Regions from separate parts of the Tatumella sp. UCD-D_suzukii genome, predicted to be linked through region 3. Evidence: riboswitches for the same ligand, from Rfam matches in the RefSeq annotation. Region 3 holds a riboswitch; each other region holds the start of a gene.

Region 1 (7,743 bases), on a different contig from region 3:
TCGGTACCTCAGAAGTCGAACATGTCATGGCCACCCAGACCCTGAAACAGGGTCGTGCTAAGACCATGAAAATTGAAGTCACCGGAGATGCCGCTCCGGGTATCACTGCAAAAGATATCGTGCTGGCCGTGATCGGTAAAACCGGCAGCGCTGGCGGTACCGGTCATGTCGTCGAGTTCTGTGGTCCGGCAATCGAAGCACTGAGCATGGAAGGCCGGATGACCCTGTGCAACATGGCTATCGAAATGGGAGCCAAAGCAGGCCTGGTCGCGCCGGATGAAACTACCTTTAATTACCTGAAAGGGCGTCAGTTCTCGCCGACAGGAGAGAAATGGGAACAGGCTGTGGCCTACTGGCAGGGCCTGAAATCAGACAGTGATGCCGTTTTTGACTCTGTCGTCACCCTGGATGCCGCCGACATTGCCCCACAGGTCACCTGGGGGACTAACCCGGGCCAGGTGATTGCGATTAACCAGCCGATTCCGGCACCGGAATCCTTCAGCGATCCGGTCGAACGCGCTTCAGCGGAGAAAGCACTGGCTTATATGGGGCTGGATGCGGGAGTCAAACTGACCGACGTTGCCATCGATAAAGTCTTTATCGGTTCCTGTACTAACTCACGTATCGAAGATTTACGGGCAGCGGCCGCGATTGCGAAGGGACGTAAGGTCGCTCCGGGGATCGTTGCCATGGTCGTCCCGGGCTCCGGTCCCGTCAAAGCACAGGCGGAAGAAGAAGGCCTGGACAAAATATTTATCGATGCCGGGTTTGAATGGCGTTTGCCCGGATGTTCCATGTGTCTGGCGATGAATAATGACCGCCTGAACGCCGGTGAGCGTTGTGCCTCGACCAGCAACCGTAACTTCGAAGGTCGTCAGGGTCGTGGCGGACGTACTCACCTGGTCAGCCCGGCAATGGCTGCCGCTGCCGCCGTCACCGGTCGCTTCGCCGACATTCGTGAACTGAATTAAGGAATATTTTATGGCCAGTAAATTTACACAACATACCGGCATTGTTGCCCCGCTGGATGCGGCTAACGTCGATACCGATGCCATTATTCCTAAGCAATTTTTACAGAAAGTGACCCGTACCGGTTTCGGGCAACATCTGTTTAATGACTGGCGTTTTCTGGATGATGCCGGTCAGGTGCCTAACCCGGAATTTGTGCTGAATAAGCCTGAGTTTAAAGGTGCCAGCATTCTGCTGGCTCGTGAAAACTTTGGCTGCGGATCATCACGCGAACATGCCCCCTGGGCGCTGACTGACTTTGGATTCCGTGTGGTGATCGCGCCTTCTTTCGCCGATATTTTTTACGGAAACAGCTTCAACAACCAGCTTTTGCCGGTCACGCTGACCGACGCTGAAGTGGACGAGCTGTTCCGTCTGGTGAAAGCCGAACCGGGCATCGAATTTGTCGTAGACCTGGAGAAACTGGTGATCACTGCCGGTGACAAAGTCTATCCGTTTACTCTGGACAGCTTCCGCCGCCATTGCATGATCAATGGACTGGATAGCATCGGTCTGACCTTGCAGCATGAAGATGCTATTTCCTCGTACGAGTCTGCACAGCCTGCTTTCCTGCGTTAAGTCGCACTGAGCCACAGTTTTAGCACTTCCCCCTCCCCTCCGGAGGGGGTAAATCAGCCCTCAACAGGCTCTTTCACCCGCCATATCAGTACCAATGCCAGCAGGATCAGCCCCGAGGCCAGCCAGTAAATGGCCCGATGCCCCAGCCAGTCACTGAGACTCCCCTGTAATAATCCGGCAAAAATCATCCCGGTCGATACGGAATTGGTAAACATCGTCGTCGCAGCGCCCGCTTTACCCGGCATCAGATCCTGGAACCAGAGCATGACCAGACCGGCAACGATGCCGATAAAAACAGCATTTAATAGCTGTAAAGCCAGCATCGCTCCGCGGGTAGGGAAAATCAGCATGCCCGGGTAAAACAGTGCCCCGGCCATCACCGCCAGCAGTACCAGTGGACGTTTGCCGATCCGTTTAGCCAGTAATCCGGCCAGCAGCATGATCGGTATTTCCAGCCCCGCGGCCGTTCCCATAAAGACACCGGCCATTTTCTCCGGCATCCCGAGGGTTTGACTGATATAGAGCGGCATGTCGATGATATACATCAGATTACAGGTCCACATCAGGACAGAGGCGATAAACAGGCGACGGACATGGCTGTTTTTCCAGCCGGTCACCGCACTACGGGCAATATCCGTCGGGGGGAAAACTTTCGGTACGGAAGGCAGAGTAAAACGTATAAACCCGAGCGCCAGTAAGAATAAACAGGCCGCCACCAGATAGAGCGCAATAAAGCCATAATTCAGGGCCAGCGCAAAAGAAATGGGCGGGCCAATGACCCACGCCAGTGACATCTGGGCACGCATCAGCGAACTGAACATCACCACTTCACGGGAAGTGTGATCCGCATATTCCCGGGCGAGGGCAAAAATCTGAGGCATCACGACAGTGGAAAAGGCCGACAGTATCAGTCCGAGTGTGATCAGCACCCAGTAACTGCGGGTAAAGGCGAAGACAATCGCGTTGCCGAGCGCCATCAGGCAGCAAAGCATCAGTAAATTTCGTCTGTCTCCCTGTTTATCTGACCGTCGGGCCAGCAGGAAGCTGACAATAATTCCCGTCACTGCATTAACAGTAAAAAATGCGCCGACCATAAACGGTTTTGCATGCAGTTCGTGACTAAGAAACAAGCTCAGCGTGGGAGCCTGCAATGCCCCGGCAATACTGACAAAAAAGGTGACCAGCATAAAAAAGATAAATACGGTATTGCCTTTCGCAGGCATCCTTTCAGGGGTTTCCATAAAAACATCCGTATGAGGTGAGACAACAGTGGCGTTAAGGCTCCTGCTCGCGTGAATGCAGGCCCGGTGGATAATCTACACCGGAACGGCCACATTTACCGCAGAATATCTGCGGAGAACCGGAGGTCATAACAAAAATCCGCAGTCCGCGGTCAGCCGGTAAATGCACATATGACTGCCCGCCCTCCCGGAACCCGTATTTTCATCGTAACAGCGCCGCCCGCACATCACTCCGGGCTTCCCCGCCCGGGCAGAATTGCATAGAATAAGCCGTTCTCAACGGGGTGCATGTGAATGCTGAGAGATACCCGTCGAACCTGATCCGGTTAATACCGGCGTAGGGATTTGAGAGTCAGCCCCCTCAGATCCTTTGCGCCTTGCTAAATCACGCCTCAAGGAGCGCAAAGTGTTAAAAAAAATTCTGCCCGTTTTACTGGTTGTCTGCACCCCGGCACTGGCCGCCAAACCTGTGTTAACTGTCTATACCTATGACTCTTTTTCGTCAGACTGGGGCCCCGGCCCGGCGGTAAAAAAAGCCTTTGAAGCTCATTGTGGCTGCGAGCTGAAGTATGTCGCTCTGGGCGATGGTGTGGCTCTGCTCAACCGCCTGCGCATGGAAGGCCGCCACAGCAAAGCCGATGTGGTCGTCGGACTGGATAATAACCTGCTGGATTCTGCAGAAAAAACCGGACTGTTCGCCCCGTCAGACGTCAGCACCGGCCAGCTTACCGTACCGGGCGGCTGGACCAGCAAAACGTTTGTACCTTATGACTATGGCTACTTCGCGTTTGTCTACAATAAGAAAACGCTGAAGAACCCACCCACCAGCCTGAAACAACTGGTTGAGAGCCCTGAAAAATGGCGCGTCATTTATGAAGATCCCCGTACCAGTACACCGGGACTGGGCCTGCTGTTATGGATGCAGAAAGTCTATGGTGATCACGCCCCGGCCGCCTGGAAGAAACTGGCGGCGAAAACAGTGACCGTGACCCGTGGCTGGAGTGAGGCCTACAGCCTGTTCCTGAAAGGTGAAAGTGATCTGGTACTTAGCTACACCACGTCACCGGCGTACCATATCATTGAAGAGCATAATAATAATTATGCCGCCGCGGATTTCAGTGAAGGCCATTATATGGAAGTCGAAGTTGCCGCGCGCCTGAAAAACAGCCCGCAGCCCGCACTGGCAAAAGCGTTTATGCAATTTGTCACGAGTCCGGACTTCCAGAAAACATTGCCGGAAGGCAACTGGATGTACCCGGTCATAAAAATGCCACTGCCTGCCGGCTATCAGCAACTGGTCACTCCGAAAACAGCCCTGCAATATTCCCCTGAACAGGTCGCTGAACACCGTGAAGCCTGGGTGGATGCCTGGCAAAATGCAGTGAGTCAGTAATGCCTCGCTGGCTTATTCCCGGGCTGCTTGCAGCCCTGTTAAGTTGCAGTGTCGCACTGCTGGCACTGCTCAGCCTGTTCTGCAACGCGCCGCAGGTGCACTGGCTGAGTCTGCTTTCCGATCCCTACCTGTGGCACGTCGTCCGCTTCTCGTTTGAACAGGCGACGCTTTCCACTGCCCTCTCTGTACTGCTGGCCATACCCGTGGCCAGAGCACTCTATCGTCGTCGCTTCCCGGGACGACGATGGTTACTTCGCCTGTGTGCCATGACGCTGGTATTGCCGGTACTGGTGGCAGTGTTTGGCATTATCAGTGTCTATGGCCGTGAGGGCTGGCTGGCACAGGCTTGCGCCTGGCTGGGCCTGCCCTATACCTTCTCGCTTTACGGGCTGCATGGCATCTTACTGGCCCATGTCTTTTTTAATCTTCCTCTGGCGGCCCGTCTTCTGTTACAGACCTTTGAACAAATACCCGCCGAACAGCGCCAGCTGGCCGCCCAGCTTAATATGCAGGGACTGAATCTGTTCCGCTGGCTGGAGTGGCCCTGGCTTAAACGCCAGTTGCTGCCGGTGGCTGCACTGATTTTTATGCTCTGCTTTTCAAGCTTCGCCATCGTCCTTGCGCTGGGGGGCGGCCCCCGTGCCACCACGCTTGAACTGGCGATCTATCAGGCCCTGAGCTATGACTTTGACCCGGCCAAAGCCGCCATGCTGGCACTGGTTCAGTTAGGTTTTTGTCTGACACTGGTCGTCCTCAGTCTGCGGCTGAATACCGTCCTGACCGGTAACACCTCACTGATGTCACCCTGGCGCGCCCCGGAGCAACGCTGGCTGGCACGGTTGTCTGACAGTGTGTGGATCCTGCTGGCCCTCCTATTGCTGATCCCCCCGGTGCTGGCGGTGATCATTAACGGAATTAACGGCAATATTCTGCCCTCACTGCAGCAGCCAGCCCTCTGGCAGGCTACGCTGACCTCCGTAAGCATTGCCTTGCGGGCGGGTTTACTCGCCACCGGCCTGACCGTTATGTTGCTATGGAGCAGCCGTGAGCTGCGTTTACGCGAACACCTGTTTCCCGCCAGAGTGCTGGAAACCAGTGGTATGCTGATCCTGGCCATGCCCGGCATTGTGCTGGCCAGCGGCTTCTTTATGTTTTTTAATGCCACGACAGGGATCCCTGACTCGCCCGCACTGATCATTATTGTCACCAATGCCCTGATGGCGATGCCTTACGCTATGAAGATCCTGGATAACCCGATGCGGGATATCGCCCGCGACTATAGCCGGTTATGCCTGTCTCTGGATGTTACCGGCTGGCGGCGACTGCGGTTAATCGAGTATCCGGCGTTAAAACGTCCCCTGGCCCAGGCACTGGCCTTTGCCAGTGTCCTGTCGGTGGGTGATTTCGGCGTTATTTCTCTGTTCGGCAATGATGATTTCCGGACCCTGCCGTTTTATCTGTATCAGCAGATCGGCGCCTACCGGCAGCAGCAGGGTGCCATCACCGCCTTTTTACTGTTACTGGTCTGTTTTATCCTTTTCACACTGATCGAAAAAATAGCAGGAACCCATGCTGACACTGAATGACCTGAGCTACCGTTATCAGTCCCGGACACTAAGCTTTACTTTGCAGGCCGCGAAAGGGGAACGGCTTGCCATCCTCGGCCCAAGCGGCGCCGGTAAAAGTACGCTGCTCAGCCTGATCGCGGGTTTTTTGCCGGTCACCGGGGGAGAGTTATGGATTGACGGGAAAGACTGCACCGGCCTGCCGCCGGCAGAACGTCCGGTCTCGATGCTTTTTCAGGAAAATAATCTGTTCGCGCATCTGAACGTGCAGCAGAACCTGGGGTTAGGTCTGCACCCGGGTCTGCGGCTGAATTCACGTCAGAAACAACAGGTCAGTGATATTCTCCGGCAAACGGGACTGGAAGGCTTAGCTGACCGCTTACCCGGACAGTTATCCGGCGGACAGCGTCAGCGGGTAGCTCTGGCCCGTTGTTTGTTACGCCAGCGCCCCCTATTGCTGCTGGACGAACCCTTTTCGGCCTTAGACCCGCACCTGCGAGAGGAAATGATCACCCTGACGGATCAGCTCTGCCGTGAGCATCACATCACCCTGTTAATGGTCTCCCACCATCAGGAGGACATCCGCCGGATCGCGGACCGGGCCATTGTTATCCGTGACGGACATGTCGTCCGGGAGGTCAATGCCCCTGGCGACGCAGAGATCCCGGGCTTTACTGTCCCGGGATCAGGCAATGAAGACCCGCCATAACAGATGACGGAAGCCCGGCATCATCGGATGGAACTGAAGTGCGACAAATCCGCCAATCGCCAGAATAATCAGTAACGGGGCCAGCCAGCGCAAACGTTCCGTAGATAAAAATCCGGTCGCCGGTTTTTTACTTTTGATAGCGCGGCCCCATCGCCAGCCCGTCCATGCCGCCAGCCAAATCACCACGGCTTCCGCCAGCAACAGCCATTTAAAATCGCTGCTCTGAGCGGTATGCGGTGCATCAATCGCGACGCCGGCCAGTATCCCCGGTAACAGGTACACCGGAGGCCATAACAGGCAGCCGGCAATATTCGGTGGCAGGAACTTCTTCACCGGCAGTTCCAGCATTCCCGCCAGCATCGGGATCAGCGGGCGGGTCGGGCCGACAAAACGGCCGATCAGAATGGTCGCAATACTGTGTTCGTTGAGGGCATGCTCGGTTTTATCCAGCAGTTTCCGATACTTTTGCAGATACTTCCAGCGATGCAGCGGACCTTTAAAACGCCAGCCGATATAAAAAGAAATCCAGTCTCCCAGCAGGCACCCGATAAATCCGGCTCCCCAGGCAGGATACAGCCCGATCTTACCACTGCCGATCAACGCTCCCAGGCTCGCCATCATTACGGTGCCGGGCAGAACTAACCCGACCAGGGCGAGTGACTCAAAAAATGTCACCACCGCGACCGCAAACAGAGCCCACTCCAGCGATTGGGTAAGCAGATGTTGGATCCAGACTTCCATAAAGATTCCTCGAATAAACTGAGCCTGGATTGTCCTGAGCAAGCCCCGGAACGTCAAGCTAAGTGTTCGGTTAAATACAAACAGATACAAAACATCCCGGCACCTCTCCCCTCACCGGGCTCTCTGCCCCCTGTGCTATACTGATGACTCTGCGGCTCCGGAGTCTTTGTGAACAACCCTCAAGCTGGCTTTTTATTAACCCGTCACTGGCGGGATACCCCCCGGGGAATCGAACTTTCTTTCTGGCTGGCCACAGATTCCGGGCCGGTGAAAGTGCGCGTGCCCGCGCAGCAGGCGGTGGCTTTTATCCCGCAGTCCGACACCGAAAAAGCCCGGGCGTTACTGTCACGGGAAAAAGAGGTCCGGCTGAGTCCGCTGCAATTGCTGGATTTTCATCGGCAGCCCCAGGCCGGCCTGTATTGTCCGCAATATCGTCAACTGCAACGGCTTGAGAAATTGTTACGGGAAAATGCCATTCCGGTAGCCGAAGCCGATATCCGCCCACCG
Region 2 (7,743 bases), on a different contig from region 3:
TGCCGCACCGGCAGACGGTGTTACGGCCATCAGACTCATTGAAGATATCAGTAGTGCGCCTGCGAGTTGATTCATTTGTCACTCCTGCCCTGTCTGAATAGTGGCGGAACTCCCGGATGCCTTGTCCGCCGCTGGATGATGGCGTAGTACTCTGCCACAAAAACTGACTGCGATGTCTTACATCCCCGGGCAGCCACAAAGTACGACTCAGGCTGCCGGAGTTACACTTCTCCATTTTTTAAATCAGTTAAGCCGGCCTTCCGTATCGACCTCCGTCAGTGACTGATGACCGGAAAAATATGCACCACCGGGATACCCCCCCTGCCCGCTCATCGTTCAGAAGTCCTCAGCCAGGGGGCTGATGATGAGATTACGGTGAATATCCGGCCCCCGCCTGAGCCTTTTCAGCATAGGCCTCACGGGCATCGCTGTAAATCTGCACCAGCACCTCAGGCCCGTTCCGGGCCAGCCTCTCTGGCCCGCGCGGCATAATAACCACACTAAAGTTAACATTTATTTTCATTTTGAAATATTTTATAAAGGTTCTTCTGCCGCCGGCGAACCTGAGATTTCCCCCGTGACGGGCAGAGATCACCGACCCTGCCGGCACAGCAGATGACATACCCACACTGTCCGGGATATCTGATCCCACTGGTAATTTAAAAGGTTGTTATTAATGAGAAATACGGTCAAAAGTGTTGTTTCCAAAACATTCAGGATGTCGTCGGTGGCCCTGTTTTTAGTGACAAATATCGCTTATGCTCAGGAGAGTCACCCTTTACTTCCGGAGCATAATCGCGTGCAACCACAAACCGTATTGATTGGCAGCTGGACCGGCCAGACCACCAACCCTCTCGCACAAAAAGCCGTTTATCCCAGTGAAGGGATCTATCGTTTGCATCTGAATCCGGATGGCACGCTACTGCCACTGGATGTGATTGAGCTAACCAATCCGTCATGGATTGTCTTCAGCCGTGACCACAAGTATGCCTACACCACTAACGAAAGTGAGAATGGCGAAGTCACTGCACTTAAAGTCACCGCAGAAGGAAAACTGAAAGTCATTAATGCCGTCAGTAGCCAGGGCGAACATCCGACGCATGCAACACTGACGCCGGACGGTAAATATCTGCTGGCGGCTAACTATTCAGCCACGAAGAAAAATGCCGGATTTATTCTTTTCCCGATAGAAGCACAAGGGAAACTGGGTGAGGCTATTCAGCATGTTCCGTTTGAGAAAGGCTCCGGTGTGGTCGCCGGACGTCAGGACAGCGGCCATGCACATTCGGTCAATATTACCCCGGACGGTAAACGATTATTTGTGGCCGATCTGGGCGCGGATACCGTGCATGCCTACCGCTATCAGGCAGACAGTAAAACACCGTTTGTCGCGGATACCGCGGCAGATGTCCATTTCCCGGCCGGCTCCGGCCCCCGTCATATGACATTTTCCCCTGACGGAAAATTCGCCTATATCGTCACCGAGATGGGGGCACAAATCCACGTTTACCGGATAGGTGAACAGGGCCTTACCGAAGTACAAACTGCGCATCTGACCGGGAGTCAGTCAGAAGAAGATAAGAGTGGCGCAGGCATTCTGTTCAGCCCGGACGGCAAGTTCCTGTATGCCGGTAACCGCCGGAACCGTAATGAAATTGTCGCCTTCCCGGTCGATAAAAAGACAGGAAAACTGGGAGAAGGGAAAGCTTACCTTGCCGGTGGCATTGAGCCCCGTGCATTTGCCTTTGATAAGAGCGGGCAATATATGCTGGTCGCCAATGTTTATTCCAACAATGTGGTGGAACTCTATCGCGATGCAGAGGACGGTTCCCTGAAATATACCGGGATCAGCGTACAAATAGGCAGCCCGACAGACGTTAAATTCTTACCCTGAGACCGTCACGTCACGGAAAGTCACCTGGCGACCGTAATAACCCGCGGTACCGGTCGGTAAGGGCGATCCGCTGACATACAGGCGGGAGTATGCACTCTGTTGCGTACTCCCGCCTTTTCTTTGACCGGCCCTGCCAGCGCAGGCAGCGGCAGGAGTACCTGTATCATAACGGTCAGTGGACAATCGTATCCAGGATCAGCACACCGGCCAGCCCCAGTACAGAAATCAGGGTTTCCATCACCGTCCACGTTCTCAGCGTCTCGGTCACACTCAGATTAAAGTACCCTTTGAATAACCAGAATCCGGGGTCATTCACATGAGAGGCAATGACACTGCCTGACCCGACGGCCAGCACCATCAGCGCCGGGTCTGCGTGCGTTACCGCAATAATCGGCGTGACAATCCCTGCGGTGGTGATAGCCGCCACCGTTGCAGAGCCCAGAGCAATACGCAGCATGGCCGCCACCGTCCAGCACATCAGCAGAGGAGACAGGGATGACCCTTCCATCATACCGGCAATGTATTCCCCGACACCGCTGTCGACCAGTACCTGCTTAAAGGCCCCGCCCCCGGCGATGATAAAAACAATCATGGCGATGGAGGCAATCGACGAACCGCACATCTCCATCACATCTTCCGCTTTACGCCCGTTACGCAGCCCGAGGGTAAAGACAGCAATCACTACTGAGATAAACAGAGCAACGGCAGGGTTACCGATAAATTCAAAAAACTGCCGTACTGCATTCTCCTTCGGCAGAGTCAGTTCAAACACCGCCGCCACCGCCATCAGGATCACCGGAATAATGGCCGCAAAAATACTGATCCCGAACCCCGGCATTTCATCTTCAGCGAAGATTTTCGGGTTATATAACCCTTCAGGGGGTTCTTTTTCGAAATTTTTCAGGCACCGGGAAAACAACGGCCCGGCGATGATCACTGTCGGGATCGTGATCACAATCCCGTATAACAGGGTGGTCCCGAGGTTAGCGCCAAAAATGGTGGCAATTGCCGTAGGCCCCGGATGCGGTGGCAGAAAGCAGTGTGTGACCGAGAGTGCCGCGACCATAGGAACACCGACATATAACAGAGGCATTCCTGCCGCTGCCACCACCGTAAAGACCAGCGGTAACAGCAGCACGAAGCCAATTTCATAGAACATGGCCAGGCCGACTATCAGGCCGGTCACCATCAGGGCCCATTGCACTCGTTGTTTACCGAAGGCATTAATCAGCGTTGTTGCCACCCGCTGGGCAGCACCGGTATCTGACACCAGTTTACCCAGCATGGCACCGAAGCCCAGTATCATGGCCAGGCTACCCAGCGTTCCTCCGATACCTTTCTGAATTGACGCCACAACTGCCAGCGGCGTCATACCTTCAGCAATACCGACAACGGCAGAGACAAAAACTAATGCGATAAAGCCATTGGCTTTGAAGACAATCATCAGTACCAGCAGGAGTACGACTCCCAGCGCTATTATAGTAATCGGCATAATACAGCCCTCTGAAAACACGCTTTAAACAATATCGCCCACCCGTTACCCGGGGCGGGAGTTCTGTACACCGATAAGACCCTCGCGCCCCCGGTGACGAAGTCAGAACGTTAACTGCACCTTTGCGGCTTTTTGCTTATCACTCGCAAAATTCAGTGCAGCATCTATCTCATGATAGTCGTATTCACCGCTAAGCAGCGGAAGCGGATCAATGATCCCGCTGGCCAGCCATTCCACTGCGGTCGCAAATTCGGAGGTAAAACGGAAAGAGCCGGTCAATACGATCTCTTTGGAAATCAGCTGCATTATCGGAAATTCAGGGATATTGCCGCCCATCCCTACCTGGACGAGGGTCCCTTTCGCCCGCGTCACCTCCAGGCAACGGTTCAGAGAGGAAGGATGACCGGAGGCCTCAAAGGAAATATCGAAATACCCTTTCTCCGCCAGATAAGGTGAAAAATCACCACTGGCCGCATTCATCGTCATGGTGGCCCCCATGGCGTTAGCCATTACCAGTGAGCGTTCACTGATATCAGTGCAGACCACCTCTGCAGCCCCTCTGGCCCTGGCCGCGGCGGCAATCAGGCACCCTATCGGCCCGACGCCGGAAATAAACACTTTTTTGCCCTGTAAATCTCCGGCCTGATGAGTGGCATGAATGCATACCGCCAGCGGCTCAGCAAACACCATTACCTTTTCATCGGCCCCGGCATCAAAAGGGACACACTGACGGGTTTCCACCACTTTATACTGGCTGAAACCGCCATCCACATGCGGGTAATACATAGCACTGCCAAAAAAACGCATCCCGGTACACTGGTTATCCTCACCGGAACGGCAATATTTACACTCCCCGCAGGAGGCCGCAGGGTTAATCGCAACTCTTTGCCCTTCCTGCAGTGACGGGGCATCGCTTTTTACCACATAACCCACCACCTCATGGCCGAGAACCATCGGCATTCTGACCTCGAAATTACCGACCTTACCGTGCTGGTAATAGTGAAGATCGGAACCACAGATCCCGCCACGGGTAATACGTACCAGGGTACCCTGCCCCTGATAGCTGACACTTTTGCTAACGACTTCAACCTGGTGTTTGCCATTGATCATGCAAGAGTCTGTAAGGGTGTTCATCATCGTCCTCTTAAAACGCACAGATGCAGGCGCTTATCAGAACGGTATTTGGATGTTATATCTGTGATGTATATCGATTAAGAGAATGTTTCAGTGATATTGTTACCCGTAACGTGAGCCGCGTAACACTTTCCCGGTGGGTGCGGGAGAAAGGTAATAATAAGTGCCCCGAATGACTGCAGAGCGGCGGGATCAATGCAGAGAAGATAATGTTAATATCAGGGGCTGACAGCCTGATTCAGGCGGCCCCTTTGCGGCGGAACTTGTCACGAGGGACTGCGTTAAGCCATAACTCAACCGATATTATTCTAAGAGTTAAAGGTTATCTGAGAATTGTATTCACGCGGTAATCGTCTGGCTTCCAGGTAAACCGATTTCCAGTAAGGATTATTCAGCGATGAACGCATCACACCACGACTGACCGAGGCATGCAGGAAATGACGGTCAGTATCATAAAAACCGACATGCAGTTCATTGTTAATCCGGAAGAATACCAAATCGCCCGGCAGTAAATGAGCCTGATCCACCGGTTTCCCCATACGGATCAATTGCCTGGTCGTCACCCGATCCATCGGGATGTTGAAACGATCTTTCAGCGTTCGCCAGACAAACCCCGAACAATCGACACCGGTGAGTTGCGTGCCGCCCCACTGATATTTGGTCCCTTCCCAGGAATGCATCTGGTCGTGCAGCGCGGCAAGAACATTTATCAGATCCGATTGCTGATTTTCCTGAGCGAGAGTTTCCCCTTTATCTTCGTTATTACGGGAATGGGAAGAACATCCCGCAAGGGTCATCAGTAACAGGCAAGTCAGAATTTTACGGGTGGCAGGGGGAGTCATCTTGTAATTTTCTCAATTCAGCCGGCGGTCTGAAATATATACCTCAAAAAATTACCGGATATAAACAGATAACCGCCGAAAGGACGGCTTTCCGGGGATATTTACACAGATTTACATTAATCAATCGTAAAAAGCAGAGAGCAGGGTGAGCAGTGCAGAGACAGAATTCCGTGAGGTCACTGCATGACCCCTAAGCAGCGAATACGTGCAGGGTGAGTCTGGTGCGGATGCTTAGGGCTTTAAGCGTCAGCGGTCGCCGGGGAGATAAACTGATGCCGGGGCAGTGACACGGGAATGACTTGAGTGTGAATAAATCCAGCCTGTTCAGGCATAGATTCAGAAATAAAAGAGTTTCCATGCCCGGGCTGACCTCGCTTCATTGTAAAATTGTTGCCGTTGAGCCTGCGCGGTTAACCCCTGAACCTGCATAACATTGACATTCTCCGCCCTCCCCTCCTTAATAACAGGATGTCGGGGGAGTCTCACCAGAGAGACTGAGAGGCTATCAGCAAGGTATAGCGACCCTTAGAACCTGACCCGGTTGATACTGGCGTAGGAAGACGAACGAATGATCTGTCCGCAGAGGTTGCGGTAATTCCTTCTTTTTTCGCCTTTGCTGCGGACGCGAATGGCCCGGTTTATCTCTGTCAGGCTCCCCTGTAACACCGATGTCTGCCCTTTCGGGTGCAGCATTTTTCTTTGTGCGCGGATAAGCGCTACGGGAGCCGGGGAGGCAGAATGACACATCCACAGGCATTAACCATCGCGGGTTCTGACAGTGGCGGGGGCGCGGGAATTCAGGCGGATATTAAGACAATGCAGGAATTCGGGGTATTTGGTACCACCGCCATTACGGCAGTCACGGCACAAAATACACTGGGTGTACAGGCGGTTCAGGTCATGCCGCTGTCTCTGATTGCTGCTCAGATCGATGCCGTCGCCACGGATTTTACCCTGACGGCGGTGAAAACAGGCATGCTGGCAGACAGCGATATTATTGCCTGTGTCGCAGAAAAGATTAAACAACACAAACTCCCGGGCTTAGTCATTGACCCGGTGATGATTGCTAAAGGCGGAACACCGCTGCTACAGGAAAGCGCCCTCGACAGTCTGCGCCGTTTATTGCTGCCACAGGCCTGTGTGATCACACCTAATATTCCCGAAGCCGAAGCTCTGGTGGGTTACACCCTGCAGAGCCGTGAACGGATTGTGAGGGCTGCACGCGAGCTATGCAGGATGGGTGCTTTCAGTGTTGTCCTGAAGGGAGGGCACAGTGGGGAAGACGACGCCGCAGACTTTTTCTGCAGTCCGCAGGATGAGAGCTGGCTCACCTCTCCCCGTATTCAGACACCGCATACGCATGGAACCGGCTGCAGTTTCTCTGCCGCCCTGTGTGCATTACTCGCCAGAGGCCTGCCACTGCCGGAGTGTGTTGCACGGGCAAAACGTTTTATTTACCAGGCCATCCTGACCGCGCCGCAATACGGACAGGGCCATGGCCCGATAAACCATTTTACCGAGCGTCATATCGCGGGGTGAATTTGTCAGGCCAGTGGCTTATCTTAAACCTCATTTATTCAACAAGCTGATTAACTGTAAAACCACCGGCCGGCTTTCGCCGAATCAATAAACATGCTCAATGTTGATGATATTTTTTCCGCGGGATTTCTTATAAAAACCTTCAGGTTTCCGGGGGAAATAATGATCCCTCTGGAAATTTCAAGATTTCCCCCCGGCTGGGCTGACAGAGCGCCGATTAAGTCAGCGATATCTTCCCGTTGAAAGGTATCCTGCAGCACCTCTTCATCAGAGATATCCACGGTCTTCCATAATGTGGTGACCGCGGGCCGATCCTTCAGAATGAGCGCCCTGTATTCATCATCAGTCTTTTACGCTACTCACCAGAACTTATCCTTCGGACGTGCAATAGTATTGAATCTTTTCACGGTATAAACGCTGTTCTCCTAAAAATCCGCCGGTAATATCCCCCACCCTATTAAAAATCAAGTAAATAACTTCATTATTTACTCTAACAATTAAACGCAACCTAACTAATAAAACACAAAATCAATTTACTATTGGTGCCAATAATAAAATACAAATTACTGACAGACTACCATCATTACTTTTATCATCATGATTTATCCAAATAAAAAACAAATTAAATAAAATGAAGGAATACTTATAATTTCCGAAAAAATCACATCATTCAACATTCCGGATGCTCTACAATATAATTATTAAAGGGATATTCTGTGAAGACGGTTCACAACATGTCATTAAGACAATCAGGGGAAAACAGGGATGTCTCCGGGAGCCTCGCACCCTTCTTCCAGATACCATGATTTATGCTGTGTGAGTTCTTACTGTACCCAATGAAG
Region 3 (7,743 bases):
AAAAGAGGCAGTCTGACCTGCCTCTTTTGTTAACTAAATATCAGTGCAACTGAGAGAAACGCTTATTTTACCGCGTCTTTCAGTGCCTTGCCGGAAACGAACGCAGGCACGTTAGCAGCAGCAATTTTGATTTCTTTACCCGTCTGCGGGTTACGACCAGTACGCTCTGCGCGGTGGTTTACTTTGAAAGTACCGAAACCAACCAGCTGAACTGCATCACCTTCTTTCAGAGACTCAGTGATCGCAGCCAGAGTAGATTCCAGTGCTGTTTTAGCCTGGGTTTTAGACAGGTCCGCTTTTTCCGCGATCACATCAATCAGTTGAGTCTTGTTCATAAGTTATCCTTAAAGTGTATTTATCGCCTGCTAAGCAACGAGTGCGAGTGAAAAGCCTATCTTCCGACACCCTTCAGCCTGCACACACCGATAGCCACAATTTTTAGCCCCCCAAATGTAGACCAGACAGGGGGCGGATGTGAAGCCTTCAGGTGAGCTAAATCAGGTCTGAAGTCACGTTTTATCGTCTTACTGGTTAAAACTTATACCAATGTTACTGATTCCGGCTTCCCGCAGGTCAGCACGTAACCCTTTGATCAGCTCTAAATCACGTTCTTCACAATCAGCCAGCAGCCTGAATATTTCCCACTGGAGGTCCCATTCATCAATCACTGCCTGATTTTCTCTCAGTTCTTCATCCGTCATCTCGCGGCCAGCCTGGGTCATTTCCAGCATAGCAACGGTCGTCACAGAGGTTTCACTGACCTGGATTGCATAAGTGAGGCTTTCACCACTCAGCATGGCATGCAGAAGTTCACTCAGGGCCACACAGGCATCAATCGCCGGGTAGACACCGTAAAAATCAAACGCATCACCATCCGGGATCGCCTCTTCCAGCTTCTCCAGCTGAGAATCAAAATTCACTTTGGCATCTTTAACCACCAGCGTTTCCCAGACCAGGTCGAGAATACGGCGATAAATATGCGCATCAGCAAACTCAGTCTGCTGGCAGAAGGCCTGGTAATTCGGATACATGCGCTCACACAGACAGGCCATGAAAGTCACATGCTTCCAGCTTTCCAGCTTTTCCAGGCGTAAATGGATTGGGTTACGTAACATGACGGGTACTCGTTATCAATTAGCTGGCGAAAGTGTAACGCAAAAGCGATCTTTTCACAGCGTTATTGTCTGTTCAGATAACGCAGGAAGCCCTTGCGTTGAGACGCGACGGCATCCGCCAGGCGGGTAGGTTCAGGTAAACGGTAACCACGCAGACACTGACGGGTCCAGTACAGTGCCATATCGTCGCTCACACGGTGTCCGGCCGAAATAAATAACGGATTACACCGGGCTTTGCTGCGTAATACCCAGCCAGTCTGCCGCTGCTGATACATTAAAGGCTGGCAGTCTCCGGGGGTAGCAGACAACGCCTGATAATCACCGCATAAACGTCGTTTCGCCACACCTATCACCGGGATATCGACGGTAACCCCAAAATGACTGGCAAGACCTAATCCACGTGGATGGGCAACGCCGTGTCCGTCGATGAACATTAACTCCGGACGGTGCGTGAGTTGCTGCCAGGCAGCCAGTAACGCGGGGCATTCACGGAAAGAGAGGTAGCCCGGGACATAAGGCAACGTCACGGGTACACGGGCAACGCGATGCTCTGCCATCTCCAGCGACGGCCAATGCAAAATCACAATAGCCGCCCGGGCCACAGTACCGTTCTCTTCGAAACCGGTATCTCCCCCGGCAATAAACCGGGGGACAAAGTCAGGGCTCAGGCCTTCACGTACCACCTGTGCGGCCAGCAATTGCTGTTCTGCTTTCAGTAACGCGAAGTCAGCCATGATTACTTGTGGTAAGCCGCGGAAAGACGGTGAACAGCTTCAACAAATGCACCGGCATGTTCCGGGGGAACATCCTGATGGATGCCATGTCCCAGGTTAAAGACATGTCCGTCGCCCTGACCAAATCCTTCCAGGATGGAGGAGACTTCCTGTTCTATACGTGCTGGCGGGGCATAAAGTACAGACGGGTCCATATTCCCCTGCAGAGCAACACGGTGCCCTACACGCTCACGTGCATTGCCAATCTCTGTGGTCCAGTCCAGACCAATAGCATCGCATCCGGTATCGGCTATCTGCTCAAGCCACTGTCCACCGCCTTTGGTAAACAGAGTCACAGGAACCCGACGACCTTCATTTTCATGCAATAATCCGTCGACAATTTTATGCATGTAATACAGCGAGAAGTCACGGTAATCGCGGCCGGTTAACACGCCGCCCCAGGTGTCGAAGACCATGACCGATTGTGCACCGGCGCGGATCTGAGCATTCAGGTACAGAATGACGCTTTCAGCCAGCTTATCCAGCATTGCATGCAAGGTGGACGGGTCGCTGTACATCATTTTCTTGATTTTAGTGAAGGCCTTACTACTCCCTCCTTCCACCATATAGGTCGCCAGTGTCCATGGACTGCCGGAAAAACCAATCAGCGGAACTTCACCTTTCAGGTTTTTACGGATGGTCCGCACCGCATTCATCACATACTGCAATTCCTGCTCCGGGTCCGGGACAGGCAGTTTTTTCACATCGGCAGCGCAAGTGATCGGTGAAGAAAAACGAGGCCCTTCCCCCGTTTCGAAATACAAACCTAATCCCATCGCATCGGGAATAGTCAGAATATCGGAAAAAAGAATGGCAGCATCCAGCGGATAACGACGGAGTGGCTGTAGTGTTACTTCACAAGCCAGTTCCGCATTTTTACACAGTGACATGAAGTCACCGGCTTCTGCACGTGTCGCTTTATATTCAGGTAAATAGCGCCCTGCCTGACGCATCATCCATACCGGCGTCACATCCGTCGGCTGACGCAGTAACGCGCGCAGATAACGGTCGTTTTTTAATTCACTCATAATCAGGCTCTCTCGAAGTCAGGCGCATAGTATATACACAAACCCCTCGTTGTTTTAACCAGCCCCTGAGTCTGCGCAGGTCAGTTATTCATTTTCACTACGGCAAAGCGCGATAGTGTCTTCAATCAGGCGTCGGGCAATGGTTCCCGGAGGGGGGAGCACAGGCAACGCATCATAGCGGTACCATCCGGCATCCTGCAGTTCTTTAGGGTCAATGCGGAGTTCGCCGCTATCGTAATCTGCCAGGAAGGCCATCATCAGTGACTGAGGAAAAGGCCAGGGCTGGGAAGCCACATAACGCAGGTTTTTGATTCTGATATTACTTTCTTCCATGACCTCACGGGCTACCGTTTGCTCCAGCGTTTCACCCACTTCAGCAAACCCTGCCAGGGCGGTATATATGCCGTTGCGGCTGCGGACATGGTTTGCTAACAGGATTTTATCCTGCCGGCGAATGGCGACAATGATGCAGGGCGCAATTTGCGGGTAATAGCGCTCATGACAACTGCCGCACAGACAGGCAAATTCGCTGCGACTGAGGTGCATTTCCGCTCCGCAGTATCCACAATACCGGTGTGACCTATAAAATTCTGACAACTGAACCGCCCGTCCGGCCATACGGAATAAACCGCTCTCTTCACCCAGCAATTGTCTTAATGACATCATATCCTGAGCGCGGGTTTCACGTACCAGCCACACCGGTTCCCCCTGCCACTCTCCGGTCTGTAATGCGCGGCTGCCTGTCAGTGCAAACTCTTCTGCGCTACCGTGCGGGAGTGTCCCTTGTGGCAGCCACAGTTTGTTTTGCTGACTAATGACCCACCATCCCCGGTCATTCCGGGTGATTTCACGTTCCATCACATCATTACCTTAATTTTTATTGATGATCCACGGCGATCTCAGAACATGAACTCATAGTAGCACCCCCAAACAGAATGTCGTTGATCCCCCGCAGCGATATATTTTTAAATTGTGCGGGATCAGGGCATTCTGCCCTTACGTTGAGCAGGGGCTTGTACTTCGCGATGAAGCCCTCTATGCTGACAGACGTGAATTTTCACAGCCTCCGCCATGAAGTACTGACTGCGGAGGCCTGGTATCTTGTCGGAGTGCCCCCCGGGGCTGAGACCGTTAATTCGGGATCCGCGGAACCTGATCAGGTTAGTACCTGCGAAGGGAACAAGAGTACAGTCCAGTCTGAAACTGCCCGCAGGGCAGGATCAATCTGTCACTCCTTCCGGACTCCGGACAAGCGTATTTCTTTTTTTACAGGAAATAGAGCTATGTCTGAACCATTATCACGGCGTGAAAAACGCGAACAAGCCAAAAACTTTATCAATTCACTGAACAGTGAGTTTTTTCCGGGCTCGGAACGCCGGTGGATCACCGGGTCCCGGCCGGATATCCGGGTGCCTGTACGTGCCATCCTGCTCAGCCCGACACGGGTCGGGGGAACGCCGGACAACCCGGTCATGGAAGAAAATGAGCCCATCCCGGTCTATGACACTTCCGGCCCTTTCGGCGATAACACAACGGTTCCGGATATCCATCACGGTATCCGTAAGCTCCGTCAGGTCTGGATTGATGAACGACAAGACTCAGAGCCACTCCCTTCCACCAGCTCCTCTTATACCCGGCAACGACTGGCTGATGAAAGCCTGGACTCATTACGTTTTCAGCATCTTCCCGAACCCCGTAAGGCAAAAAAAGGCCGTTGTGTAACGCAACTGCATTATGCGCGTCAGGGGATTATCACACCGGAAATGGAATTTATCGCATTGCGGGAAAATATGGGAAGAGAACAGGTCACCCGTCCGGAACTCCTTCAGCAACATCCCGGTAAGCATTTTTTTGCCCCTCTTCCGGCATCTATTACCCCTGAATTTGTCCGCCAGGAAGTAGCCGCCGGGCGAGCGATCATTCCGGCCAATATTAATCATCCGGAATCTGAACCGATGATTATCGGTCGGAATTTCCTGGTAAAAATTAATGCCAATATTGGTAATTCTGCCGTGACATCCTCTATCGAGGAAGAAGTCGAAAAACTGGTCTGGGCGACCCGCTGGGGCGCAGATACCCTGATGGACCTCTCTACCGGGCGAAATATTCACGAAACACGTGAATGGATCCTGCGTAACAGCCCTATCCCTGTTGGCACGGTCCCCATTTATCAGGCGCTCGAAAAAGTGAATGGTGTCGCCGAAGATTTGAACTGGGCCGTGTTCCGCGACACATTACTGGAACAGGCCGAACAGGGCGTTGATTATTTCACTATCCATGCCGGCGTATTGCTGCGCTATGTCCCGATGACCGCCAAACGGCTGACAGGGATTGTTTCCCGCGGTGGCTCCATTATGGCGAAGTGGTGTCTTTCACATCATCAGGAGAACTTCCTGTACCGGCATTTTCGTGAGATCTGTGAGATTTGTGCCAGCTATGATATTGCGCTGTCACTGGGCGATGGGCTGCGTCCCGGGTCTATTCAGGATGCAAATGATGAAGCACAATTTGCGGAACTGCATACGCTGGGAGAACTGACAAAAATTGCCCACGAGTACGATGTTCAGGTGATGATTGAAGGCCCGGGACACGTGCCGATGCATATGATCCAACGCAATATGACCGAACAGCTGGAACATTGTCACGAAGCCCCGTTTTATACCCTGGGACCGCTGACCACCGATATCGCCCCGGGCTATGATCACTTCACCTCCGGGATCGGTGCCGCCATGATAGGGTGGTTCGGCTGTGCCATGCTGTGTTACGTCACCCCGAAAGAGCATCTCGGGCTGCCGGACAAAGAAGATGTCAAACAAGGGCTGATTGCCTACAAAATTGCAGCCCACGCCGCTGACCTGGCAAAAGGGCATCCCGGCGCGCAAATACGTGATAACGCAATGTCTAAAGCCCGGTTTGAGTTTCGCTGGGAAGACCAGTTCCACCTGGCGCTGGATCCCGAAACTGCCCGCAGTTATCACGATCAGACGCTGCCGCAGGAATCCGGAAAAGTCGCCCATTTCTGTTCGATGTGCGGACCCAAATTCTGTTCCATGAAAATAAGCCAGGAAGTCCGTGACTTTGCCAGTAAAAATCCGACCCCGGAAGTCGTGATCGATGAGGGAATGCTGGAGATGTCCCGGCGCTTCCGGGAAAAAGGCAGCGAGATTTATACACCGGTACCCGCTGCCCGGACAGGAGCCAAGGCATGACTCAGATATTTCCTCCCGTCCCCCGGTATTGTGGTTTGTATGCCATCGTCGACAGTACAGAGTGGATAGAAAATCTGCTGAATGCCGGGGTGATGACCCTGCAACTTAGAATGAAACAAGGCAGTGCTGCAGAGAAAGAAAAGGCCATCATCGACAGTATCCGTCTTGCCCGCGGGTTCGGGGCCAGGTTATTTATTAATGATGAATGGCAACTGGCCATAAAACACGGGGCCTATGGTGTTCATCTCGGTCAGGAAGATTTGCAGACCGCCAGTTTATCTGCCATCCATCAGGCAGGGCTTCGTCTGGGCGTCTCCACCCATAATACGGTCGAAATTGACAGGGTATTACCGCTTCACCCTTCCTATATCGCGCTGGGTCATATTTTCCCCACCACCACGAAAGAAATGCCCTCTTCACCTCAGGGTCTGGCCAACCTGCGTCGCCATGTCCTCCGGCTGTCCGGGATCCCTACCGTTGCGATTGGCGGGATCTCGCTGGACAGAGCCGGTGAGGTGCTGGCAACCGGCGTCGGCAGCATCGCCGTGGTCAGCGCCATTACCCGTGCCGCTGACTGGCGGCAGGCAGTGCGGCAGTTACAACAGAAAGTGAGTGATGCCCGTGAGGTAACCGCAGATGCTGGATGATAAAAGCTTTATGCGCTACAGCCGGCAACTGTTACTGGAAGAGATTGGCCCGGAAGGTCAGCAGAAGCTGAGTGATGCCCGTATTCTTATTGTCGGGCTGGGGGGGCTGGGTTCACCCGCCGCACTATACCTCGCGGCGGCGGGTGCCGGTACACTTCTGCTGGCTGACGATGATGATCTGCATATCAGTAATCTGCAACGGCAGATCCTCTACCGCTCATCAGATACCGGTATCAGTAAAGCAAAACTGGCAGCGGAGGCACTTCGCGCCTTAAACCCGTCCATCACACTCCATGCGATCAGCGATCGTATTCCTCTTTCTGCCGGGGATGAACTGCCTGCCAGGCCGACACTGGTGCTTGATTGTTCAGATAACCTGGCAACCCGCCACCGGCTCAATGCCTGGTGCTTCAGCCACAACCTTCCGCTGATCACCGCCAGTGCGATCGGTTTCCACGGACAATTACTGGTGCTGACACCCCCCTGGCAGCACGGATGTTACCAGTGCCTGTGGCCCGACTCCCGTGAACCCGAACGTAACTGCCGCAATAGCGGTATCGCAGGACCGGTTACCGGGGTGATGGGCAGCTTACAAGCCCTGGAGGCCATTAAGTGGATCTGTTCAGGGCGAAATACCGCAGCAGGTCAGTTAATACTGTTTGATGGCCTGGCATTACGGTGGCGTAAGCTGAAACTCACCCCGGAAAGAAACTGCCCGATTTGTGGAGCCAGACATGCAAATTAAAGTGAACGATAACGTTATTTCGGTGGAGTCATCCTGTCCGGTGAACCGGTTATTACACACTCTATCGGTGGCGGTACAGGGAACTGCCCTCGCTGTGAATGAGCGCATTATTCCCGCCAGTGAATGGGCGGGCTACCGGTTGCAGGAAAATGATGATGTCGTGATCTTCCAGGTCATCGCAGGAGGTTAATCATGTTGAAAATAGCGGATAAAACATTCAGTTCGC

Evidence for each region. A riboswitch is a leader RNA that binds a small molecule or an ion and turns the genes downstream of it on or off. The one in region 3 is predicted to bind thiamine pyrophosphate.
Region 1: it holds a riboswitch for thiamine pyrophosphate, as region 3 does, so the genes downstream of both, thiB (thiamine ABC transporter substrate binding subunit) here and thiC (phosphomethylpyrimidine synthase ThiC) in region 3, are expected to answer to the same signal.
Region 2: it holds a riboswitch for thiamine pyrophosphate, as region 3 does, so the genes downstream of both, thiD (bifunctional hydroxymethylpyrimidine kinase/phosphomethylpyrimidine kinase) here and thiC (phosphomethylpyrimidine synthase ThiC) in region 3, are expected to answer to the same signal.

The regions. Positions count from the first base shown of each region.
Region 1 is NZ_JFJX01000001.1:316,278-324,020, reverse strand. Features, by position in the region: gene leuC (3-isopropylmalate dehydratase large subunit) at 1-971, shown strand, start outside; gene leuD (3-isopropylmalate dehydratase small subunit) at 982-1,587, shown strand; gene CG67_RS01510 (MFS transporter) at 1,641-2,828, opposite strand; TPP riboswitch at 3,099-3,190, shown strand; gene thiB (thiamine ABC transporter substrate binding subunit) at 3,235-4,221, shown strand; gene thiP (thiamine/thiamine pyrophosphate ABC transporter permease ThiP) at 4,197-5,807, shown strand; gene thiQ (thiamine ABC transporter ATP-binding protein ThiQ) at 5,791-6,495, shown strand; gene CG67_RS01490 (DedA family protein) at 6,472-7,236, opposite strand; gene CG67_RS01485 (DNA polymerase II) at 7,405-7,743, shown strand, end outside.
Region 2 is NZ_JFJX01000067.1:310,877-318,619, reverse strand. Features, by position in the region: gene CG67_RS16540 (lipase family protein) at 1-75, opposite strand, end outside; gene CG67_RS16530 (lactonase family protein) at 677-1,894, shown strand; gene CG67_RS16520 (gluconate:H+ symporter) at 2,067-3,386, opposite strand; gene idnD (L-idonate 5-dehydrogenase) at 3,489-4,520, opposite strand; gene CG67_RS16510 (NlpC/P60 family protein) at 4,829-5,362, opposite strand; TPP riboswitch at 5,826-5,938, shown strand; gene thiD (bifunctional hydroxymethylpyrimidine kinase/phosphomethylpyrimidine kinase) at 6,101-6,901, shown strand; gene CG67_RS18860 (DUF1493 family protein) at 6,952-7,161, opposite strand.
Region 3 is NZ_JFJX01000035.1:4,648-12,390, forward strand. Features, by position in the region: gene hupA (nucleoid-associated protein HU-alpha) at 63-335, opposite strand; gene CG67_RS07130 (YjaG family protein) at 525-1,115, opposite strand; gene nfi (deoxyribonuclease V) at 1,178-1,849, opposite strand; gene hemE (uroporphyrinogen decarboxylase) at 1,852-2,916, opposite strand; gene nudC (NAD(+) diphosphatase) at 3,001-3,774, opposite strand; TPP riboswitch at 4,012-4,112, shown strand; gene thiC (phosphomethylpyrimidine synthase ThiC) at 4,200-6,125, shown strand; gene thiE (thiamine phosphate synthase) at 6,122-6,772, shown strand; gene CG67_RS07160 (HesA/MoeB/ThiF family protein) at 6,765-7,517, shown strand; gene thiS (sulfur carrier protein ThiS) at 7,507-7,707, shown strand; gene CG67_RS07170 (thiazole synthase) at 7,710-7,743, shown strand, end outside.